DNA from 2 places in the Pelorhabdus sp. sgz311001 genome. Region 1 is predicted to be linked to the other one. Evidence: riboswitches for the same ligand, from Rfam matches in the RefSeq annotation. Region 1 holds a riboswitch; the other holds the start of a gene.
What was found. A riboswitch is a leader RNA that binds a small molecule or an ion and turns the genes downstream of it on or off. The one in region 1 is predicted to bind ZMP and ZTP.
Positions count from the first base shown of each region.

Region 2: it holds a riboswitch for ZMP and ZTP, as region 1 does, so the genes downstream of both, pflB (formate C-acetyltransferase) here and AC0MXB_RS02560 (L-lactate MFS transporter) in region 1, are expected to answer to the same signal.

Region 1 is NZ_JBVXUT010000001.1:504,666-508,089, forward strand. Features, by position in the region: gene AC0MXB_RS02550 (hypothetical protein) at 1-175, shown strand, start outside; gene AC0MXB_RS02555 (DUF2164 domain-containing protein) at 188-418, opposite strand; gene AC0MXB_RS02560 (L-lactate MFS transporter) at 524-1,768, opposite strand; ZMP/ZTP riboswitch at 1,839-1,921, opposite strand; gene AC0MXB_RS02565 (hypothetical protein) at 2,133-2,288, shown strand; gene AC0MXB_RS02570 (hypothetical protein) at 2,547-3,044, opposite strand; gene AC0MXB_RS02575 (Bax inhibitor-1/YccA family protein) at 3,253-3,424, shown strand, end outside.
Region 2 is NZ_JBVXUT010000003.1:233,302-236,725, forward strand. Features, by position in the region: gene pflB (formate C-acetyltransferase) at 1-1,954, opposite strand, end outside; ZMP/ZTP riboswitch at 2,017-2,096, opposite strand; gene AC0MXB_RS09890 (tagaturonate reductase) at 2,361-3,424, shown strand, end outside.

The sequences.
Region 1 (3,424 bases):
GCACATCAATGACACTGCCATCAGTATCGCAAAAATGAAAGATCACTCTTATGTCGCCCATTGGAAAACTGGCAAATATCTTTTCTCGGTACAGGCCGATGGAATTTCTTATTTAGAATTTATGTCCTTACTTTCCGATTGTTTGGTTGATCTAACCGCACATTATTATCAGTGATTTTTAACAGGATCAATTCGTTATGCGTTTTTCAAGCGAAAAAAGTTCTTCCACCTTTTGTGACATTAACTGCTGGGCATCAGAAATTGCTTGATTATAAATATACACACCGGCATTGTTCAGAATGAAATCCAAAAACAGCGAAGCTTGAAAAGAACTGATTTCTTCATCGCGTTCTTTCAAAAAGAATTCTTGGATGCTGCTTAGTAAAACTTGTTTTGATTCGTCAGAAAGCTTAATCATGATGGCACCTCGAATTTAAGTTTTGGTTCATTATAGCATTGCCTTTTTCAGAAAAAAAGATTGGTAATAAGAAAGCCAGCGCTTTTGGCGCTGGCTGATAATTTTTTATGAAGGATTTTCGGCCGAATATTGTCTTGCCGTAATTGCTGTAACGGTATGACGAGCGCCATAGTGTTTTAAGAAGAAGGCAATGATTAAATTAATAACAAAACATCCGGCGAAGAAATATAGGGTCAGTGTGTAGCCGCTGGTTGATTCTCTAAGTAATGACACGACATAGGGACCAGCGACACCGGCCATTCCCCAGGCAGTCAAGATCCGACCATGGATGGCGCTTAGTTTTCTGGTGCCAAAGATATCGCTGAGATAGGCTGGCATGCAGGAGAAGCCACCGCCGTAGCACGTAATAATGAGAAGAACTAGTACTTCAAATCCGAAAGCATCTGCCGTTGTGGCAAGCTTCCAGAAAGCGAAGCACTCTAAACCGAAGAAGAGTACATAAGTATAACCGCGGCCAATATAGTCAGAAATCGTTGACCAAAAGATACGGCCTGCGCCATTAAATAGTCCAATGATACCTACTAATGAGGCTGCTTCGGCAGGAGACATGCCGACAACTTCTTGGGCCATGGGCGATGCGACTGCTAAAAGGCCGATGCCGCAAGTAATATTTACGAAAAAAATCCACCATAAAGCACTGAACTGCCAAGTCTTTAAAGCTTCGTTTTCCGTAAAGCCTCGCTGTAAACAAGAATTTTTCGGTGATACAGGATTATTAATTGGCTTTTCTGGGGGAGCTTTTAAATAGGAAGCCGATAGTCCCATAACAATCATATAAATGATGCCTAGCACCAGAAAGTTATCTACTAATCCGTAGGCTGTCGTTAATCGCTGCATTAAAGGACCGGCAATCAAACTAGCAAAACCAAAGCCCATAATAGCAAGGCCCGTGGCAAAGCCCCGATGATTCGGGAAATACTTGACTAGTGTTGAAACAGGGGTAATATATCCAATGCCTAAGCCAATACCGCCAATTACGCCGTAAAACAAATACAGTAGTGGCAAACTATGCAGATAGAGAGCCAAAGCAGTGCCGAACATTCCTGCACCCCAGAAAGCGGCGGCGATGAGGCCACTCTTTTTGGGACCGTATTTTTCTACGAAACTGCCTAAAAGTCCAGCAGATAAACCTAAAAACAAAATAGCTAATGAAAATGTCCAGGTTGTTTCTTTCAAGGAAAAGCCTTGGGTTGCCATAATTGGACGAACCAATACACTCCAAGCATAGACGCTGCCAATACAAATATGAATTCCCACAGCAGCAAGAGCGATAAACCAGCGATTTCTCATATAAATCCATCCCTTCTAAGAAAAAAATCCGAGAGATGCTGCCAAAACGCAAAAACCGTCCAGGCATGAATCTCTCTGCCCAGACGGTCGGCTTATCTTTGCTCTGCAGTACATGTGGTCATTTCCACTTATCCGTCAGTCCTGCATAGCCTATGAACTTTTTATTACAGGCTCATTATAGCAACAGGGAAAAAAGGTGTCAAGATAAAATACTGCTAAAAATACGATGGACGAGGGGGAAAATAAAAGAGCTCCTATTGCGGAGCTGTTAAGATTAGGGATAATAATATTTGTCAAGAAGGAATAAATACAATTGATGTAAAATCTATTTGGCATAATAATTTTATTAAGAGAGGGATTTATTATGGAGCTATCTGAGGTGGATAAAGCTTGGAATGAAATGGTTACTTTACTGAATTCTGATGACCGAGAAGAGCGGGAGCAAGGAATAAAGTTGCGAGAAGAACTTTGTTCGAAGTGGCCTAATGTATGCGAAATGGTCAAAGAACAGCTTAAATAGTAATGGCAATTTAGTGTATTCTAAAAGAGTGGCAGAGCCACTCTTTTTCTTTTGATATATCGGTTATTTTGAGTCGATTATTGTAACTATAATAGGTTTTATAATAGAAAGAAGTCGTCTGCAATTAATGCAGGCGACTATAATAAGATAATATGAAATCAGGTAATTATATCATAACACATAAAAATGAAATGTCAAGTCTATATAAAAAAGCTTCCCAGGAATCTTGGGAAGCTTTTAGTCAGGTTAGTTTTCTTTTTAATAGTAGGTTATTAAGTTATGCGAAACAATATAATTGTAGATTGCAATGACTGTATTGCGGTTGGTGCTGGCTTCGGGGGTATCGCCATAATAAGGACCGGCAGGCATATTACCTTGTAATTGATATAAACATAGGGCTGTTGGAGCACCGCCCCATATTTCATCATTTGTGATCCAAAGAGTCCCATCGGGGTTCCATTGGTTTTGGATTTTGTTAAAGGAACATTTAAAGATAAAGGTTTGTTTTTTATAGGCGATTTTATTGTCTAATGTTTGGTTTTTTAACGTGTCTAACGTGGGTTTATCAGGTACTAAAAGTAAAGAATAAGTCATTTCAAAGGTTGAGAGTTGATCGCTTTTTGGCAGTACTTTTGCATTTGCTGTTTCAGAACGCAAATATTTTGTATAGCCGTTTTCGTTGGCGATAAATACGTCTTCAGCGAAACAATTACTGGTAAAAAGGGTAATAAGAAGAATTAGGAAAATTTTTTTCATAGCTAGGCCTCGTTTTATTTTTACTCTAATGTATTTCACATGTAAAATATACACCCGCAAAGTGATTTTGTCATTACTTAGCCGAGAAATTTACCAGATAAAATTAGTTGAGAATTTTAATTATGGAGAAATTTTTCTATTTCTTTCCCTGCAAGGGGATTACTCTATGGTATAATATAAATCAAACCCTTAAAAGGAGATGATTTTTATGGCAAATCCAATTCTTTCAAAAGTAAGAGAACTTCCAGCATACGGCAGTGAGACTGCCACATATACGGGTGTCGCATTAAAAAGTATGCTTCTTGTCGCTATTGTTATCGCTTCGGCCCTTGTTACTTGGCTAGGCGGTTATGCAACGCCTGTTACAGCTACTGTTACTG
Region 2 (3,424 bases), on a different contig from region 1:
TGCCATCTTGGCAATCGTCATAAGAAATATGGGCTACCGAATTCATTGCGGCTAAAGCGCCGCGCTGATCGCGTCCGTGCATCGGATTGGCGCCGGGAGCAAAAGCTTCTCCCGATTTGCGGCCATCTGGCGTCGCCCCTGTTTTCTTCCCATACATAACATTGGAGGTAATCGTCAGTACGGAAAGTGTATGCTTCGCATCGCGGTAAGCGGCATGACGCTTTAAATTGCGGGAAAACTCAGCGGTAAGCTCCTTGGCAAAAATATCAACTCGCTCATCATCATTGCCATAGCAAGGAAACTCTTCTATGCTCGCAAACTCGGTAGCAATTCCTTGCTCATTGCGCAGCACTTTCACCTTGCCATATTTTATAGCGCTTAAAGAGTCGGCTGCTACAGACAGTCCGGCAACACCAAACGCCATCAGACGATCTACTTTGGTGTCATGCAACGCCAATTGCGACCGTTCATAGGCATATTTATCATGCATGTAATGAATCACATTCATCGTGTTCACATAAAGACCAGCAAGCCATTTCAAAACAACGGAATAATTTTGCCGCACCTGTTCAAAATCAAGTACTTCGCCAGTCATTTCCGGCACAACAGGTCCGACTTGCTCACCCGTTTTTTCATCGCGCCCGCCATTAATCGCTAACAGCAGCGCCTTAGCTAAGTTTGCTCTAGCACCAAAGAACTGCATCTGTTTGCCCACTTTCATGGCCGATACGCAGCAGGCAATGGCATAATCATCGCCATATTCCACACGCATCACATCATCATTTTCATATTGAATGGCACTTGTATCAATGGAGACTTGCGCGCAAAAATCCTTAAAGCCTTGCGGCAATCCCTCCGACCAAAGTACAGTTAAGTTCGGCTCTGGCGCGGGTCCTAGATTATAGAGAGTGTGAAGAATTCTAAAGGACGTCTTAGTTACAAGCGTCCGTCCGTCAAGTCCCATCCCACCGATCGCTTCTGTTACCCAGAGAGGATCACCAGCAAAAAGCTCGTTGTAATCAGGCGTTCTGAGATGACGAGCTAAACGTAGTTTGATTACAAGCTGATCAATAAGTTCCTGCGCCTCGGCTTCCGTAATAATACCACTAGCGAGATCTCGCGCAAGATAAATATCAAGAAAGGTTGAAACACGACCTAACGACATAGCTGCGCCATTTTGCTCCTTAATGGCAGCAAGGTATCCCAAATAAAGCGCCTGTACAGCTTCTTTTGCCGTTTCAGCGGGACGGCTTATATCAACACCATAGCTTTTCGCCATTTGAGCGATTTCGCCAAGAGCAGCAATTTGTTCGGCAACTTCCTCGCGGAGACGAATGACATCTTCGGTCATTGCCTTTTCCGCTAGTTCTACTAAATCTTTTTTCTTTTCAGCGATCAGACGATCCGTACCATAAAGCGCTACGCGGCGATAGTCGCCAATAATTCGACCACGTCCGTAGGCATCAGGCAGTCCTGTAATAATACCAAGGCGGCGTACCTGACGCATTTCATCAGTATAGGCGTCAAAAACAGCCGTATTATGGGTTTTCCGATGGTGATGATAAATTTCCGAAATTTTGTCATCCAGGTGATAGCCGTAAGCTTCACAAGCCTGTTCAGCCATGCGAATACCGCCATTTACGATAATGCTTCGTTCTAGCGGTTTTTCCGTCTGGAGGCCTACGATGATCTCAAGATCTTTTTCAATATAGCCAGGTTCATGAGAAGTAATTGTCGAAACTTTTGTGGTATCGACAGACCAAACTCCCTCTCTCTGTCTTTCTTCTTGCAAACGCTGCAGACAAATCTGCCAAAGTTTCTCGGTTCTTGCCGTTGGTCCCGTCAAGAAAACGCTGTCTCCCTCGTAAGGGCTATAGTTTAACTGAATAAAGTTTCTTACATCAATTTCCTGTTCCCACTTACCGCTTTGAAATCCCTTAGCATTTTTCACCATATTACTAGTACCCCCTTTTTATAGTTGCCTATCGTAACGATAAAAAGACCGCCCGAACAAGACGATCTTGCCCAGGCGGTCGGCATAGTCAAAAACACAGTTCCTGTGGTAATCTCCACTTCCGCCAGTCCTGCATCTTTCTAAATTCTGTTAACAAGCTCATTATATGAGAGGAAAAGAACTTCGTCAAGATAAAAAATATGGAAAAAGAAAAATTATTAAAATCAATATTATTGTTTCAAAATGAGTATTAACTGTTCTATTATAGAACAGTTTGTTTTGCCAGTTTTCAGACAAGTCCGCTAAATCTCACCACTTCCAAATTGGCATTATTCTTGCATTTTAAGTATACTGACTGAAACGTAAAAAATATAAAAATTTAGTAAAAGTAAAGTGAGGGATTTTTGTGCAAACATTAAATCAACAGCTTCTTTCGAGTTCTTTTTCCTTCCCAAAAGATATTTCCTATCAGGCATTCCCAGAAAAACTACCGGAAAAAGTACTGCAGTTTGGCGAAGGAAACTTTCTGCGGGCTTTTGTTGACTGGATGTTCCACCAGATTATCAAAGAAGGAAAATTCGCTGGCCGCATCGTTGTAGTACAGCCAATCGCCGAAGGTCTTGTTGACCGTCTGAACGAACAGGACGGGCTGTATACTCTCTTGCTACGTGGCTTAGAAAACGGAAAAGTAACGGAAAAGAAAGAAATTATGCAGGCAATTAGCCGCGGCATTAATCCTTATACGAACTGGGCTGAATATTTAAAATGCGCCGAAAATCCCGATATGGAATATATCATTTCTAATACAACAGAAGCCGGTATCGCTTTTGACGGAAACGACAAAGCCGATATGACGCCCCCCAACTCTTACCCCGGCAAGCTGACGGCTTTCTTGTATCACCGCTATCAGCATTTTAATGGCGACGCCGCCAAAGGCATGGTTATTATTCCTTGTGAACTGATTGAACGAAACGGCGATAAATTGAAAGAAACGATTTTGCAATTCGCCGATCTCTGGCAGTTGCCGAAAGAATTTAAAAACTGGATTCACGAGCACAACTCCTTCCACAATTCCTTAGTTGACCGTGTTGTAACAGGCTATCCTCGCGATGAAGCCACTGCTTTGGAAGAAAAATTCGGCTACAAAGATAACTTAATTGATACAGGCGAACTATTTCATCTGTGGGTTATTGAAGGTTCCCAAGAACTGGCGAAACGCCTACCCTTTACGGAAGTAGGCTTAAATGTAGTCTGGACCGATGATATGACGCCTTACCGGACAAGAAAAGTACGCATTTTAAACGGCGCTCACACCGCCTCAATCCCTGCCGCTTTCCTCTATGGTTTAGATACAGTCGGCGAAATGATGGATCATGAGGTACTCGGCAAATATGTAAGATCTATCGTCTCTGACGAAATCATCCCCTCGATCGATCTTGATAAAGGAATGCTTACGGAGTTCGCCGATTC